Regions from separate parts of the Psychrobacter sp. Ps4 genome, predicted to be linked through region 1. Evidence: predicted binding sites of a transcription regulator. Region 1 holds the regulator's gene; each other region holds the start of a gene.

The links. Region 1 encodes PhoB, which activates phosphate uptake and scavenging genes when phosphate is short. Its sites were predicted from a motif close to TGTCATNAANCTGTCATAA; they were not measured.
Region 2: a site for PhoB is predicted at 1,426-1,444, ahead of I3252_RS11165 (inorganic phosphate transporter). Genes of this name have one in related genera too.
Region 3: a site for PhoB is predicted at 1,800-1,818, ahead of pstS (phosphate ABC transporter substrate-binding protein PstS). Genes of this name have one in related genera too.
Region 4: a site for PhoB is predicted at 3,282-3,300, ahead of I3252_RS10470 (porin). Genes of this name have one in related genera too.

Annotation. Positions count from the first base shown of each region.
Region 1 covers NZ_JADQAK010000015.1:50,162-54,716, forward strand. Annotated here, with positions in the region: gene I3252_RS09775 (HD domain-containing protein) at 1-304, shown strand, start outside; gene I3252_RS09780 (DUF1287 domain-containing protein) at 420-1,025, shown strand; gene asd (archaetidylserine decarboxylase) at 1,158-1,994, opposite strand; gene dtd (D-aminoacyl-tRNA deacylase) at 2,107-2,562, shown strand; gene phoB (phosphate regulon transcriptional regulator PhoB) at 2,719-3,423, shown strand; gene phoR (phosphate regulon sensor histidine kinase PhoR) at 3,504-4,555, shown strand, end outside.
Region 2 covers NZ_JADQAK010000019.1:55,328-59,882, reverse strand. Annotated here, with positions in the region: gene I3252_RS11165 (inorganic phosphate transporter) at 1-1,393, opposite strand, end outside; gene I3252_RS11160 (ATPase) at 2,032-3,675, opposite strand; gene I3252_RS11155 (hypothetical protein) at 3,929-4,555, shown strand, end outside.
Region 3 covers NZ_JADQAK010000005.1:65,498-70,052, reverse strand. Annotated here, with positions in the region: gene pstC (phosphate ABC transporter permease subunit PstC) at 1-367, opposite strand, end outside; gene pstS (phosphate ABC transporter substrate-binding protein PstS) at 564-1,727, opposite strand; TPP riboswitch at 2,020-2,163, shown strand; gene thiC (phosphomethylpyrimidine synthase ThiC) at 2,412-4,307, shown strand; gene I3252_RS04550 (hypothetical protein) at 4,487-4,555, opposite strand, start outside.
Region 4 covers NZ_JADQAK010000017.1:41,534-46,088, forward strand. Annotated here, with positions in the region: gene kdsA (3-deoxy-8-phosphooctulonate synthase) at 1-2, opposite strand, end outside; gene I3252_RS10465 (CTP synthase) at 232-1,866, opposite strand; gene I3252_RS10470 (porin) at 2,062-3,144, opposite strand; gene I3252_RS10475 (malate synthase G) at 3,878-4,555, opposite strand, start outside.

The DNA of each region.
Region 1 (4,555 bases):
ACGTGCGGGCATTGCTCGATTGCAAGCTGAGCGTGGCAATGGCATCATGGATTTAAATGAGATTTGGGAAGAGCAGGAGACGGGTAGCAGCAATGAAAGTCAGCTGCTCAGAGTGGTTGATCGCTTATTGCCTTTTTTATTGAATGTAAATACCAATGGAAAAACCTGGATTGATGCTAACGTCACGTGCTCGCAAGTGACTGCGGCACTTGCTTTTATCAAAGACAGCTTTCCTCCCATTCATGATTGGCTATCAAAAAATATCGACTATGCGACCCAGCAAGGATGGTTGGTTGATGCTTAAATAGAGCCATCATTTTGCCGTTTACATGTTTGCAAATATTTGTATTCTTTAAATATTAAAGTATTTAGAATTAGCTAAATGAGCGATTAAGTACATTATATAGAGAGATTGTTAAATGAGGATTACTGGCACTTATAAGGTTTTTGCTAAATCGCTCGTCTTTGTTAGCCTATTAACTTTGGCGCAACTAACTCAGGCTGCCGCACCTATTAGTAATGGTGATAAACTGGCGCACGATGCCAAAAAACAAATAGGCATTACCACCAGCTATGATCCTGCTTACCGCAAGTTGGATTTTCCGCGTGGCGATGTACCGATAGAAACTGGCGTCTGTACCGATGTTATCGTCCGTGCTTATCGCTTGCAAAATATAGATCTACAGCAATTAGTCAACCATGATATGAAGTCAAATTGGTCGGCTTATCCAAAGACTTGGGGGCTCAAATCAACCGATAAGAATATCGATCATCGCCGAGTGCCCAATCTTGAAGTGTTTTTTGCGCGTCACGCAAAGACATTATCGACGACTGATAAAGCCAGTTTTCAAGCAGGGGATGTGGTGACGTGGCGATTACCGAATGGCAATTTGCCGCATACAGGTATCGTCTCCGATAAAGTCGCTGCGGATGGTACACCGCTGATTATTCACAATATCGGACGCGGTACGCAAGAAGAAAACATCTTATTTACTTATCCTATTCTCAAACACTTTCGTTATTAACTACTTTTTTTATTAACTACTTTCATTATTAAGCTAGTATGTTGCGATAAGATAATTACCCACAATAAAAAGCTCAGTTCAACATAGATTAGGATGCTGAACTGAGCTTTTTTGAGTCGTTAAATCGCTTGCCTATGGAGTGTTAGCGACACCCAATAGCTGTCCCATTTTCACCACACTATCGGCTTTCATACTGTCTTGCCAATCTGCTTTTGCGCCTTTTGGTAGAATGACAATTGCGGTTGAGCCTAAATAAAAACGACCCAGCTCATCGCCTTTTTCAAAGCTCATATTGTGCTCAGCTTCTTGAATATCATCAGTGCGGGAAATTTTACCAGTTGCCACCGTTTCGATACCAGCGACAATCATCGCCCCAACCATCACCACCGCTGCTTTACCATATACTGTATCAAACAGACAAACCAAGCGTTCATTACGCGCAAATAAGTCTGGCACGTTCGCCGCCGTAGTATTGTTGACCGAAAACAGCGTACCCGGTACATAACGGGTTTTGGTCAGAGTGCCGGCGAAGGGCATATGTACACGGTGATAGTTACTGGGCGCAAGATAAACCGTTGCAAAACTGCCATCCGCAAAATAGCGCCCATCTTCACTGTCAGCAAGAAGTTGACCAACGTCATAATAGCGACCTTTTGCTTGGAGCAATTTATGGTCGTCAATTTGACCCAACTGCGAGATAATACCATCGGCAGGACTGACGATACCATGAGGCGTCATGTCGATAGGGCGCGCGTCTTCTTTTAGCTCACGGGTAAAAAAGTCATTAAAGCTCTCATAGGCGTTGAGACTTTGGCGCTCATACTCGTCTAAGCTGACGTTGTAGGCTTTAGCAAAGCTACGGATAAACGTGCGTTTAACATAAGGATGGCGGCTAGCGGCTAGACGCCCAGCAACTTTACTCAGTTGCTGCTGCGGGACAAGCTGTTGTAAAGTAGTGAATACATTCATAATGAGGCTACCAAAATAGGGTGTGATGTAATAATTAATAAGCAAGAGAATGGCCGTATTTTATCATGGACGGCGTATTATTGTATGGGCATAATTGGTAAGGAATCCGTAAATGAAAGCACTTATACAGCGCGTACGCCATGCTAGTGTTACCGTCGATGCGCAGTGTGTTGGTACGATTGAGCAAGGCATATTGGCTTATATTGGTTTAGGGCCTGATGACGACCTAACAAGCGCACAGCGAATGGTGGATAAAATCCTCACCTATCGTATTTTTGACAATGATGATGATCCTGCCAAGTACGGCAAACTGGATAAAAATGTCCAGCAAGTTGGTGGCGGACTGTTATTGGTATCACAGTTTACGCTAATGGCAAAAACAGACAAGGGTCGTCGCCCTGACTTTGGTGGTGCGATGGCACCTGATGCGGCGCAAGCGTTGTTTGCGCAATTGGTCGCCTATGCCAACACGCAACATCCAAACGTGGCAACGGGTCAGTTTGGCGCTAATATGCAAGTGTCGAGCGTCAATGACGGGCCATTGAATTTCTTGTTAGAAGTGAATTGAGTAAACTAAGCATTAGCCGTCACGAGATCTATGAAGCGCTTAAAAGTTGAATGTCATTAAACTGTCATAATTACCCCGTTTAATAGGGAGCAGCAGGCGAGCATTTATCGCCTTTTTTGTCAGCTAAATGTTGTCCTCTAACACTGAGAATGCCGTATGTATAATGAGCAAATTTTGATTGTTGAAGATGAACCTGCGATTCGTGAAATGATCGTCATGACGCTAGAGATGGCGGGATTTGATAGTCTGCAGGCAGCGGATGTATCTGAGGCGCACCAACAAGTGGTCGATCACCGCCCTGCGCTGATTTTGCTAGATTGGATGCTACCCGGTGATAAAAGTGGCATTGATTTTTGCCGATTGCTCAAAAACGATGAGCTACTCGCTGAGATACCAGTCATTATGTTGACAGCTAAAAGTGAAGAGGACAGCAAGGTGCATGGCCTTGATGCTGGTGCTGATGATTATATGACCAAGCCTTTTTCGACACGTGAGTTGATATCCAGAATCAAAGCAGTATTGCGGCGTAGTAACGCGCTCAATAGTGATAAACCTATCGAAATCGGCAATTTGAGCCTTGATCCCAAAAGTCAGCGAGTGACAGCGGCTGGTAAAGTGGTTGATGTCGGGCCTACGGAATATCGATTATTGGCATTTTTTATGAGTCATCCAGAGCGTGCCTATACGCGGACGCAGCTGCTAGACCAAGTATGGGGCGGTAATGTATATATCGAAGATAGAACCATTGATGTGCATATCAAACGTTTGCGGACATTATTACGACCGCATCAATGTGATACGTTGATACAGACGGTGCGTGGGACAGGCTATCGATTTTCTAGCTTTATTGAACCAATTTAACGGACGGTTTTTATTCGCTATAAAAGCAGCATGTTAATCGCAGCACAGTGAAAAACGGCGAATAGTGATAAGGATGATGGATGAACACCCTAATATCGGCTCAAGGCGACCAACAAAATAAATCACTGCTAGCAACTCAGCAAAATACAACGGATCAACTCAAAAAAATTAGAAGCGCACTACGCGCATTGCGTGATGCGGTGGTTTTGCTCAATGACGATGATGGGCTCGAATGGTGGAATCAGGCCGCCGAAGATTTAATGTTGTTACAATTATCAGATAAAGGTAAGTGCATTTTTGACTTTATCAGTGCGCCTGAATTTCGTCAGTATTATCAGGCGACGACCAACCCTAACGATGGTGCTCAGGATGGTGTGCACATTGTCTCGTGGCGCGCGCCCAAGCGTTATCTAAAGTGTGAGCTCACACCTTTTGGCGACGAGAAGTTGCTCATTATTTATGATGTGACGCGCTTGCATCATTTGGAGGAGATGCGCCGCGATTTTGTGGCGAATGTCTCGCATGAGTTACGCACACCGTTGACCGTCATGATGGGCTATCTAGAAAATTTTTCGGATCAGCCAGATATGCCGCCGCATTGGAAGCGCGGGTTTGAGCTGATGAGCCAACAGACTGCGCGTATGAATAGAATTGTGAATGACTTATTGCTGTTATCTCGCATCGAAATCGAAGAAACCCATGAGCTCAGCTATATTGATATGACCAAGCTGCTGACCCATGTTTATGATGATGCGCAAGCGTACAATCAAGAATATGGGCATACCATTCACTTGCAGATAGACACTTATGACGGACTGTATGGCTCAGAGATGTATCTAAATAGCGCGCTTTCTAATCTGGTGATTAATGCCATCAAATACACGCCCAAGGGCGGTAATATCGCCATTAGCTGGACAAAAACGTCAGAAGGTTGCCGATTTGCCGTCGAAGACAACGGTATTGGTATTGCACCTGAGCATATCGCACGGTTGACGGAGCGTTTTTATCGTATTGATAAAGGTCGTAGTCGGGCGACTGGCGGCACAGGGCTAGGTTTGGCAATCGTTAAACACGTTTTATATCAGCATGAGGCTAACTTACAAATTGAATCAGTAGAAGGGGTAGGCTCGAC
Region 2 (4,555 bases), on a different contig from region 1:
ATTCAGCTGAAAAACCAGAAGCGGGATGCATTTTTGCCAAGTTGGTACCAACCGTTTGAATAACTTCTTTACCAATGAACCAAAGACCAACGATAAGCGCAACACCAAAGGTCAGCATAACCGCAGGCGGTACAGCGGCTTCAGTCGCAATGCTATTGGTACGGATAACATCCATAATCGCGGCGAAAGGACCGACTGCATTGGCAATATCGTTTGAGCCATGGCTAAAGGCAAAAGCAGAGGCGGTAAAGACTTGCATCCAGCTAAACATAATAAACGTCGCTTTGGTCAAATCCTCTTTATGTTTACCGCGGATACTCTTGGTATAGATAAAGGTCGCAAGCCACACTAGCGCCGCGATCATACCCATGATTAAAAAGCCTTGCAGCGTCGTCATGCCATTATTGACATTCTTTAGACCTTTAAAGATGACCAAAGAGGCCATGACCGCGCCGCCTGCAGCCGCAATGATAGGAACCCATTGTTTCAACGCTTTTAGCGTATCAAGGTTGCTGCGTTCATTTTCAATCTCATAAAGCTGTTTATAATAATCAGTCTCTAAATCTTCAACATCGCAATCATCATCTTTGTAGATTTCTTGATCACGCAACATCGCTGACGTATAGGCCAGCTGTTCTGATTCTGTTAAACCGTCCAAAAATTCTTTGTGGTTTTGTTTTAAGGTTTTTTTGTCGCCTTTCAAAGTCGCAATGTGCGCCTCTGTTCTATCATTATACTCAATGATGTTTTTCTTAATCTGTCCATATAATACATAGGACAAAACGCCGCCCAATAGCGGTGATAATACCCAAGAAATCGCGATGGTGCCAATCGTACTCCAATTCACCGTTGATAATGCCATTTCAGTACCACCTAACGTGATACCTAATACAATAGAGCTACCAACAACACCGCCAATAATGGCGTGCGTGGTTGAAACGGGCAGACCCTTTTTGGTGGCAAATAATAACCAAAATGCGGCAGCGATGAGCGCTGACAGCATGACATAAATGAATTGGTTGGGCGTTACTGAAAGACCATCTAAATCGACAATGCCGCTTCGAATGGTATCGGTGACTTCACCACCTGCCAGTACGGCTCCGGACACTTCAAATATCGCTGCGATACCCAGTGCCTGCGGGATAGTCAACGTCCCTGCACCTACTGAGGTACCAAAGGAGTTGGCGACATCGTTACCACCAATATTGAATGCCATAAAGACACCAAAAGCAGTGGCCACAATAAATAGCGTCGTCTGTTGACGCATCGTGTAATCTAGACCCCACCACAAAAAGTAGGCGGTCATCGCAATCAGTAAAATGGCAAAAAATAGATTTATTCTCATAGAACCGACTGATTTGACTGGCTCTGTAGAACTGTTGCTAATACCCATACGTTGATACGTCCTGCGTAAGCTGATTGAAATTATAGGCGGTTGATGACATTGCGCGGCTATTAATAATGCTCGTGATAGCTTCTGACATTAATATAACGTATATGAAACGCGCAATATGCTTGCTAAAAAACGGTTTTTCTTACTGCTATCTTGGTGCTCTACCCTAACGCTTATCTTTTATTTACTCGTATTTTATTTTACGTAAAGGCAGTAAATAAGGTAAAACACATCACTCAATATGTCATAAAGCCGCAAGGAATATTGCCAAATCGTCTGATTACAGCAGCTTGCGGCTTAGAGATGTCGTAGTAATAATTTTGGTTCTAATAACTGCTATTGTAAGAACCTTTGCCAAACTTATTAATCAGAGTGATTAAAATGTCTGTGTCAAAGGGTAAAACACGCTACTCACTCAGTGAGTTTCGTGCACAGCAGGAGCTATTACGCGCCTATTATATTAAATATAAGCGCATAATGCATGATGATATTGCAAGATTTGTAACTGCCAGCGTATGTGTTAGAAAACATCCTGCTGTAACGCCGCATTATACTCTCTTTCCCTGAATTTATTTAACGTTAAATATATAATTATGGCGCTTTGTAACCAGCTACCTAATTGAATGACCAATCACATATCAGCTGCCACACAACGCTGATAGTTGCTTAATCGCATGATCTAAAACATCCAAACGTGCTTGACGCTTCTCATTGGTCGCGATGACGCACCACGGTGCGTATTCTGTATCGGTACGTGCCAGCATATCCGCCGCAGACTGCACATAATCCGACCATTTATCACGGTTGCGCCAGTCATCGTCCGTCAGCTTAAACTGCTTGTGCGGTGTCTTTTGACGTGCCTCAAAACGTTTAAGCTGTTCTTTTTTATCGATAGCCAACCAGTATTTGATAACGATTGTCCCCGCCGCGGCTAAATCCGCCTCAAAGCGATTGATTTCATCGTAAGCACGCTGCCATTCCTCATCCGTGGCAAAACCCTCAATGCGCTCAACCAAAACGCGCCCATACCAAGTCCGATCAAAAATGGCAATACGGCTAATACGGTCGGCTTGCTCGTTCGGAAGTTTGGTCCAAAAACGCCATAGATAAGGATGTTGCAGCTCATACAGCATTGGCGCACTGATATTATAAATTTGATACTCGCGTGGGTCGAGCGGCGCCACCAATCTTTTGATCGCGCCACCTTTGCCAGCAGCGTCCATTCCTTCAAAGGCAAAAACGATATGACGCCCTTTGCGCGCACGCAGCAACTGGGCAAGGCGAACTTGTTTTTCTACCAACTCATCACGGTAGTCCGACTTATCAATCTCTGCATCATCGATATTTTTTAGACATTTAGGAATTTTTACAGGTTCAAACTTTGCTGATTTGAGTGCTTGCTGAGCTTGCTTCTTAGCCTTCGATTTATCAGAGGTGTTTACTGTATTTTTTTTACTACTCATTAGCGCGGTTTGCATCGCTTGTAGCACTTCATGGCAAAAATGGTCAGCCGCATCTGACTTGTCATCACCATCAATGATGATCCAATCATCTTGCTGGCGTAACAGAATGGTAGCTACTTGATTAAAGGTTTCGATAACTTTTTTACTATTCCAGTCAATTTGGTATAAAAACTGCGGATCGGCTTCATCGTCATTCAATCGCGCTTGCAACGTTTCGATATCGACATGGAACCAGCATTTAAGCAGTCGGGTTTGATTGGCAGCTAGGTCTTGTTCAAATGCTTGTAGCTTAATAAGCTGCTGCTGTAAATATGCTTGCCATTGCGCAATCGGTAACGCTTTGTCTTTGGCAGACTTGTCATTGTCTGACGTTGCCATACGCATGACGTTATAAAGCAAGTCAGCATACCAGTTGCCAAAATAAACCATCACATCGCCATGACGGGGTAACGCCTTGGTATGTGCCTGCCAAATCGGCTGATACGTTAAAGGACAATCACCAACGGTTGCCTCAACTTTAAGTAGTCGAGGATCTACCCATTGGCGCAATTGCTTGACAGCAGTCCCCTTGCCTGCCTGCTCCATACCATTGACCAATACCAATAGCCCTGTTGGTTTATTGAGGGTTGGCGGCGTCTGTTGCCGCGTTGCTCGTAGAGCATATTGGGCCGTGACCAGTGCCAATCTCAGTGCATCTTTGTCCATAGAAAACTGGCTCAGGGGATTGGGGGTTAGGCGCTCATCGACAATTTGCTCACTAAATTGTACACTTAGCGCTTGTGGTGCAGTGGGTTCAGCCGTCTTATTATTTTTGCTCATAACTGTCATCATCCTATGATTGAAAGCGTGTTAGCGTCATCATAGCATTGCAGCAATTCGGTAAATAACGCTGCTATGTAACAGTTTGACATTTGTATTCTGCTTTATTTTCTTTTAAGGTGAACACAATCTCAGACACATGCTGTAATCACGCTCTATAAATACAAAAACCAAAAGTATAAAACATGGTTTATCCTGAGCCTTTTATTTGCAACCTTTTAACCCTCTTTACTTTTATGCAGGTTTACTGACCATGGCCTCTTTAGCCGATTTACAACAACATTTGAACCGTTTTTGGGCACTGCCTTATCATGAAAATTTGGCATTAAACGATAAACTTAGTGAGGTGCAAGCTTGGCAACGAGATCGTATTCAGAACACTCATAAAGACTTGTTTGAGCAACCTCAAAATCAATTAATGGCAGATTATTTTTTGACACAATTGTATGGCGGCGATGAGTTTAAATTGCTGGCCAAACAGTTAGAACGCATTGTACCCAAGGCACAAAAAGTCGAGCGTTTTGCGCCAGCAGCGGCTTTAGAGACTGGCAGCATGGCGATACAAGCCGCTATCTTAGCGATAGAGCTGGATTTACATTTAGCAGAATGGCTATTGGCTCAAGATTTAGCCGTTAACGAAGACAACATGCTGACCGCCTATCGTGCGGTCAATGAAGCCGACACCAGACGTATCCAAATCGGTCATTTAAAAGAGGTGTGCTATCGTACTGATAAGTATATAAACTCTTTTATGTTGCAAAAAGCCTTTGCCTTGGCTAAAGGCACCGCCTACCGTTACAACTATCAGCCTTTGTATGAATTTATCGATTCAGGCTTTAAAGCGATGAAACCACTAAAAAGTGTCAGCGGCTTTATTGAA
Region 3 (4,555 bases), on a different contig from region 1:
AAGGAATACCCGCTAATAACTCAATGGCAATACCAAGTGGTTTTTTGAGGAAGGTTGGGCACATCTCGGTCAAAAATATGGCAATGCCAAAACTGATTGGTACTGCAATGAGAATAGCTATAAATGACGTTACTAGCGTGCCATAAATAGGGGCAAGAGCCCCGTACTCATTGGCGACCGTATCCCAATTATTACTGGTATAAAATCCAAGACCAAATGTTTGAATGCTCGGCCACGCTCCGATGATTAAGGAGACTAAAATGCCGCCCAACGATAAGAGTACTAATATGGCAAAAGCCTTAGTAGCATTCACAAACAATAAGTCATAGCGCTTTTGTTTAGCCAGTTGGGACCTTAAATCATTCATAAGTGTCTCAGCATTAAATAGAATCAAGTCAAAATAGTAGAAGCATTCATTCGGTTTTATCACAACAAACTTGTCATCAAACTTGCTGTGATAAAACCTCTCAAATAACTACCGGAGAATAGTTATTCGAGAGGATAACTCGAAAGGGACTAGTAAGGCACTGACAAGGTATTAAAGAATATTTAGCAGAAACAGGTTACTGAGCAGGCTTATACACAGGCTGTCCATCACTGCCTTTTACCTCGTTCCATTTTTCCTTGAATAAGGCAACCGCTGCATCAGAGAATGGTACGTAATCGAGTGCCATAGCATCGTCATCACCTTGGGTATAAGCCCAATCAAAGAAGTTCAACACGCCAGCCACTTGCTGAGGATTCTCTGGTTGCTTATGTACTAGGATAAAGGTCGCAGCAGCGATCGGCCATGCTTGCTCAGTCTCAGAGTTGGTGATGACTTTATAAAAGCCTGCTTGCTGTGACCAGTCGATATCACCTGCCGCAGCAAATGTCTCAGCAGATGGCTGAACGACGTTGCCAGCAGCGTTTTTCAATGCAGTATGTGACATGTTGTTTTGCTTGGCATAAGCATACTCAACGTAGCCGATAGAGTTTTTCATACGATTTACGTAGCTTGAAACCCCTTCGTTACCTTTACCACCTGCACCAGTCGCAGACGTTGGCCATTTGACTGTTTTATCAACACCAACTGTGTCTTTCCAGTCTGGCGAGACTTTAGCAAGATAATCCGTAAAGTTAAACGTTGTGCCAGAACCATCTGAGCGGAATACTGTCGTAATAGCTGCATCAGGCAAAGTCAAATCTGGGTTCATGGCTTTGATGGCTGGGTCATTCCAGTTGCTAATCTTACCCAAATAGATGTCTGCCAACGTTGCACCGTCTAATTTCAACGCGCCCGGCTCAATACCATCGATGTTGACGATTGGCACGACGCCACCGATAACCGTCGGAAACTGAATCAAGCCTGCTGCGTCTAGCTCTTCAGGCGTCATCGGCGCGTCAGACGCCCCAAAATCGACTGTTTTTGATTCGATTTGTTTGATACCACCAGAAGAGCCAATCGATTGGTAATTGACTTGGCCACCGGTAGCAGCGTTGTAGTCGTAAGACCATTTAGCATAAATAGGCTGCGGGAACGATGCCCCTGCACCCGTGATATTCATAGCGATATTCTCAGCAGATTTAAAACCTGCTGCAGAAGCAGATGTTGTCTGAGTAGTTGCTTCAGTGGTGGTGACAGCGCTACTGCTATCCGCAGCTGGCTCTGTCGTTTCAGTCGATTTATTACATGCCGTAAGCACTAATGTACAACTAACGGCCACTGCTAATAACGAATAACGCATGTAGGACTCCTAAAGTTTAACAACGATACAAAAAAGCATTGTTTATGACATGCGTGCTATCTTGCCAAATCTTTATGACAGTTTAATGACAACCTCCAGAATCTTTCATTCGCTTTACATAATATTTAGATAAGCTATCTACAGCTCAGTAATATCAAGTGATTTCAATCACTGGTACTCTAGAGTCGTTCTCATAAAAACATCGAACCTCAAACTCAACGCCTGATATTTTCATCTAAATATCATTAGCCCTCATTGCAGAACTTTGTTAGTATTGATGTGATTTACAACACTGACAGACTCGGGGTGCGGTGTATTATCGGCTCACTTTATAAGCTTTCCTTATTAAAGTAGTCGCCTTTATACATTCGCTGAGAGATCACCCGCCGAACCTGATGCGGTTAGTACCGACGCAGGGAAGTCTTAAGCACTTTGTTATTTATGGCAAAGGACGTGCAGAAATGCCTTTTTTATCCTCATTACTATCTTAATGTGCGTGATGTGCTATTAAGTAGTGAAGACTGATATAAAGCTGCGTCCAACGTTTGATGAGCATCATCCGTGACTATATTATTTGGTCGTAGGCTGATGCTCATGAGCTGAATTTGTCTGGATCACAGATGCTCCCCCCGCAGCTACTGGCGGTGTTGCTTTTATTCAAAAACCAACACGCTAGGACAGCATATGACAACTTTATTAGCCACTTCTCCTTCTCAAAAACCTTCTAAGACAGATGCGTTAAAGACCCCTGCTCACCGCAGTGCCAGTGATGCGCGCTTCGAGGAAGATGCGCGTGATTTGCATCGCATCTTACCTGCTTCGCGCAAAGTCTATATCGAAGGCTCTAGATCCGATATTCAAGTACCCATGCGTGAAATCACCCTTGATCCTACCCCTGTGCAAGGCGTCCCTGAAAGCGAATGGGAGCAAAATCCACCGTTTTATGTCTATGACACCTCTGGCGTGTATACCGACCCCAACGTCGAGATTGATTTGACCAAAGGCTTGCCGAAACTGCGTGAAGGTTGGATAAATGAGCGCGGTGATACCGAGCAATTAAGCGGACTGTCTAGCTTTTATGGAATGGCACGCGCCCGCGATATCAGCACTGCCAATCTACGATTTGCTCATATCGATAAACCTCGCCGCGCCAAAGATGTCGATGGCAAAGCTGGCAACGTCACGCAGATGTACTATGCACGCCGCGGCATTATCACCCCTGAGATGGAATACATCGCCATTCGCGAAACGCAAAAACAGCATGAGCTGACCGATATGCGTCAACATGACGGTGAAAACTTTGGCGCTAATACGCCGACGGTTATCACTCCTGAGTTTGTGCGGAGTGAAGTGGCTGCAGGTCGCGCCATTATCCCAAATAACATCAATCACCCTGAATCTGAGCCGATGATTATCGGGCGTAATTTTTTGGTAAAAATTAATGCCAATATTGGTAACTCAGCGCTCGGCTCTTCTATCGATGAAGAGGTGTCTAAAATGACGTGGGCCACGCGTTGGGGTGCGGATAACATCATGGATTTGTCGACTGGCAATCATATTCACGAAACGCGCGAATGGCTGATTCGTAACTCGCCAGTGCCGATTGGTACTGTACCGATTTACCAAGCGCTAGAAAAAGTCGATGGCGTGGCTGAAGATTTAACGTGGGAGATATTCCGCGATACGCTGATTGAGCAAGCCGAACAAGGTGTCGATTACTTTACTATCCATGCGGGTGTTTTATTAGAGTACGTGCCGCTAACTGCTGGACGCTTAACGGGCATCGTCTCGCGTGGCGGATCTATCATGGCGCAGTGGTGCATGTTTCATAATAAAGAGAGCTTTTTATATACTCATTTTGAAGATATATGTGAAATCATGAAGCAGTACGATGTGGCGTTTAGTCTAGGCGATGGCTTACGTCCAGGCTGTTTGCAAGATGCCAATGACGAGGCGCAATTTGGTGAGCTGCGTACCCTTGGCGAGTTGACCCAAGTGGCGTGGAGGCATGACGTACAGGTCATGATTGAAGGTCCGGGGCACGTGGCGATGAACCGTATTAAAGAGAATATGGACTTGCAATTAGAAGTTTGTGCCGACGCACCTTTTTATACCTTAGGACCCTTAACCACCGATATCGCACCCGGTTATGACCATATCACCAGTGCAATTGGTGCGGCAATGATCGGCTGGTTTGGTACCGCGATGCTGTGCTATGTGACGCCAAAAGAGCATTTAGGTCTGCCTAATAAAAAAGATGTTAAAGACGGTATCATCACTTATAAAATCGCTGCTCATGCCGCCGACCTTGCCAAAGGACATCCGGGCGCACAAGCTCGTGATAATGCGTTATCTAAAGCCCGATTTGAATTCCGCTGGGACGACCAATTCAATCTGGCGCTCGACCCAGATACCGCCCGTGAGTTCCATGATGAAACCTTGCCTAAAGACGCGCATAAGACGGCGCACTTTTGCTCGATGTGTGGACCTAAGTTTTGCTCGATGAAAATCACTCAGAACGTGCGGGATTATGCGGCAGGACTGGATAAAGATGCCGCTAACCAAAAAGTTATTTCATAAATAGATGACTTAATGGATATGAATCATTTGATTGAGGTGATAAATATACTAGCGAAGGATGTCAGTTATATAGAGAGATGTAGGCAACCTATATAGCAGCGCATCAAAAAAGCTCAAACCTGATAATCAGGTTCGAGCTTTTTTTAAAATAACTCTTAACATCTTTAAAAACTAAATACTCAATTCAGTGGATATTTTTTCTCAATTTTTCGAATTTCATCAATACCTCCAGATTCTAGCTTGGAAAC
Region 4 (4,555 bases), on a different contig from region 1:
ATGAAGTCGTTGCCCTCTTTATTGTTATTAATATTTCTCTCCCATATTGTAACCGATAGACTCAGTAAAAAAAGGGGTTAAGCGTAATTGCTGACCAACCATTAAAAAAATTGTCATGTTTATTGCTTAAAAACAATCTTATTCATAGCCACAGTCATAAAATTAAACGCAAAAAAAGACCAATCCGAAGATCAGTCTTTTTTATAAATGTAAATTTTTATACGTTAACGATTATTTGTTTTCGTTATAGTTCTTAGCCGCTTTTACAAAGCTGTTGAACAGTGGATGACCACCGCGTGGCGAGCTGGTAAATTCAGGATGGAACTGTACGGCGACAAACCAAGGATGATCAGCAATCTCGACCGATTCTACTAGATGCTGCTTGGCAGAATAACCAGATATGGTCATGCCTGCTTGCTCTAATGGCTCGATATAGCGATTGTTCATCTCATAACGATGGCGATGACGTTCAGTGATATTTTTGGCACCATAGATTTGGCTAAGCTTGCTGCCAGCAACCAGTTCGGCTTGCTGCGCGCCTAGACGCATAGTGCCACCAAGGTCAGAGTCATCGCTACGAATCTGTAATTCGCCTCGCTCATCTAACCACTCAGTGATGAGACCAATGATAGGCTCTGCCGTTTTGCGATCAAACTCAGAAGAGTTGGCATCGATTTTGAGTACATTACGCGCGTATTCAATCACTGCTAGCTGCATACCAAGGCAAATACCTAAATATGGCACGTTGTTTTCACGAGCATAAGTGATGGCTTTTATCTTACCATTGGTACCGCGCTCACCAAAACCACCCGGTACTAGGATGGCATCGGCATTGTATAGCTGCGCCAATAAGCTATCATCGTCTTCTAGACGCTCAGCATCAACATAGTCAATTTTGACATCGGCTTTATGAGTGATACCAGCATGCAGCAGTGCTTCGTTGATCGACTTATAAGCATCAGGTAACTCGACGTATTTACCAACCATCGCTACCGTAAGGCTCATTTCAGGATTAAGCTGCGCTTCAACCACTTTGTCCCAATCACTCAAATCTGCTTCTGGTACATCTAAACCAAAACGCTCACAGATCAAATCATCAAGATCCTGCTCATGAAGCGTGCGTGGTATTTGATAAATACTTTGCGCATCTTCACACATAATGACTGCACGCTCTTCCACATTGGTGAACAACGCTATTTTGCGACGGTTGTCTTGCGAGATGTGGTGATCAGAGCGGCAAATCAATATGTCAGGCTGCAAACCGATAGAACGTAGCTCTTTTACTGAATGCTGCGTTGGTTTGGTTTTGGTTTCGCCTGCACTAGCAATGTAAGGAACTAGCGTCAAATGCATCAGCATGGCTCTATTGCGACCAAGCTCTACTTGCATTTGGCGGACGGCTTCCATAAATGGTAACGATTCGATGTCACCAACCGTACCGCCAATCTCAATAATAGCGATATCATAACCTTCACCACTGGCTAAGATTTTACTCTTAATTTCATCAGTGATATGTGGAATAACTTGTACTGTACCACCAAGATATTCACCACGGCGCTCTTTATTCAAGACGTTTTGATAGATACGACCACTAGTAAAGTTATTGCTCTTACTCATTTTTGAATGGCGTAAGAAGCGCTCATAGTAACCCAAATCTAAATCAGTCTCTGCACCATCTTCGGTGACGAATACTTCGCCATGCTGGAATGGGCTCATCGTACCTGGATCGACGTTGATGTACGGATCCATCTTGGTCATCGTGACGGTCACGCCACGGGCTTCTAAGACCGCTGCAAGAGAGGCTGCGGTGATACCTTTTCCTAGTGAGGACACTACCCCACCGGTCACAAATATAAACTTGGTCATAGTACTCTGTCGGTAATTGGTAAAGAAGGATTTTACTAAAAATACGTCAAAAAATATAGGGCAAAAGCATAAACTCTTTGAAACATTCAAGTTTTAGTACTTAGCTATTATAACGCACTACCCACTCAAAAAGGATATAACAAAAAAAACTCACCCCGAAGGATGAGTTTTTATAATCAGATTCTAATGCTTAGATTAGAATTTGTATTCTAGACCAGTACCAACTACGAATACTTCAGCATCGCCTTTTACCTTGGCAAGTATGTCTTTATTAGTAATAGGATCTTTAACACCAGTGTTATACATAGTATTAACGTTATCAGCATTGTTCATACCAGCATAGGCATGCATGATGATATTGTCTTTAAAGAAGTACTTACCGCCAACAACGATCTGATCTGATTCAGCGTTATCAATACCAGCTAGATTGTCAGTCTTGTTGTACTGAGTGTAAATAGAAGCTGGACGTGCAAAGTTAGCTAGCGCCATTTGAGCACTCACAACTAGACCTTTTTCTTTTTCAGAACCAGTAAAGTCATAATCTGCAACCTGATACAAAGCACCGAGTGTTATAGGGGCTGCGATGTATTTTCCTAAGTCTACAGTGGCCGTACCACGGATGATATCACCATTGATGTTTTGGTCTTTATCATAAGCCACACCAGCAGTGAAGCCTGTACCTTGGTCAAACATCATTGCAACACCGAAGCCCGCATCATTGTTGAAATTATCATCATCAGAGCTATACATAGCATACAATTCTAATGGTAGGTTATTGTATTTTGGTGCAGCCCAGATCACTGAGCTATTAATACGACCACTATCAGCCATATTCAACGCTTCAACAACGTCGTCTTCCATTTCATTCGTACCCATGTTATCCCAATAGCCTTCGTTAACAACAACGTTGTTAATTTTGTCTAGGCTAGATTGGTTTTTACCAACACGGAACTCACCGAATTGCTTGTTATTAATACCTAGGTATGTATCACGGTTAGAGAAAGTATCATTATCACCATCGATGCTTGTGCCATACTCTAATTGATAAATAACATCAGTATTAGCAGTCATGGCTTCAGAGCCTTTGAAACCTAAACGTGAAGAATGAGAGTTGATTTCTATTGTATCTTCATCAAAGTCATTTACATTACCAACTGAATTATATTCAGCATTAACGTAGTCGGCAGCTAAGAATGCTTTACCATAAACAGTTGGTGCTGCATTGGCTGCAGATACAGATAAGGCAGCAACTGCTGTAGCTAAAAGTAGTTTTTTCATGGGGTATCTCCACTTTACAATTTTAGTAATAAGCTAGCTATTATTAGCTGGTGCTCATAATGGTATCGTCACAAATCCTCAAAGATATAATGTGTAACTGGCTACCGAGATTAGTCAGAAACAAGTGTGGCGAAGTTCTATTACAGTAAGATGAAAAAAACAATGACTTACATAACTGGGATTAAAAAGTAAATGCCATGTAATCTTAGGTCTTTATCGCTCCGTTGCGTAACATCCGTTACCAAACTCATACTTCGAATACAAGCATAACAACTTTGACATAATTTGCAACATTTTTTTTAGATTTTTAAACCCAGTATTTGTTGAACACCATATCTACTATAGAATGTGGTTCATTGTAAAAAAATCCCTATCTGCTCAAATAGATAAAGATATTATTGATTAATATAATTACCAAGAACTTGAAACTATCGTAATGAATACTCTTTGATTAACAAAAATAAAGCCGTACTTGTTCATTAACAAGTACGGCTAATAAAAAATAATAAATGTGGTTTATGACATACTGACAGTCACAATTGAGATCGAAAAATTGCTACAAGAACAGTAAAAAAGGTATTTTCACTGCTCTTGTGTCCAGACTATAACCTTAGTCAATGGCTATCACAGACTTCTTATTAAGTATAAAAGCCAAGAAGAAGCCTCATTTAGTCATGACAGTATCATAATAGAATGTCAAGTATGCCATATTCTAATATTAACCTGCGCAATATTAGCAGCCTGCTTTTAGATCAAGGCGTGCCTGATGTAATAATGGCTCAGTATAGCCACTCGGCTGCTCGCGACCTTTAAACACTAAGTCACAGGCCGCTTTGAATGCATAAGAGTGGTCAAAGCTATCTGCCATCGTCTGATAGTCGCTATCGCCTGCATTTTGCTCATCAACTACTTTTGCCATACGCTTCATCGTATCCATCACTTGTTGCTCACTCACAACATCGTGATGCAACCAGTTGGCAATGTGTTGGCTTGAGATACGTAAAGTTGCACGGTCTTCCATTAGACCAACATCATTGATATCCGGTACTTTAGAACAACCAACGCCTTGGTTTACCCAACGCACAACATATCCTAAGATGCCCTGAGCGTTATTTTCAAGCTCTTGTTGTTTCTCTTCATCTGTCCAATTAGTATTTTTTGCTAATGGAATGGTCAAAATGTCGTCTAAGCTGGCACGCTCACGTGATTTTAGGCTGTCTTGAACATCAGCAACACTCACTTGATGATAGTGCATGCTGTGCAAGGTTGCCCCTGTTGGTGACGGTACCCATGCGGTACTGGCTCCAGACTTAGGATGTGCAGCTTTGGTGTCCATCATCTCTTTCATCTCGTCAGGCTTCGCCCACATGCCTTTACCAATCTGAGCAACACCTTGTAAACCAGTCTCTAA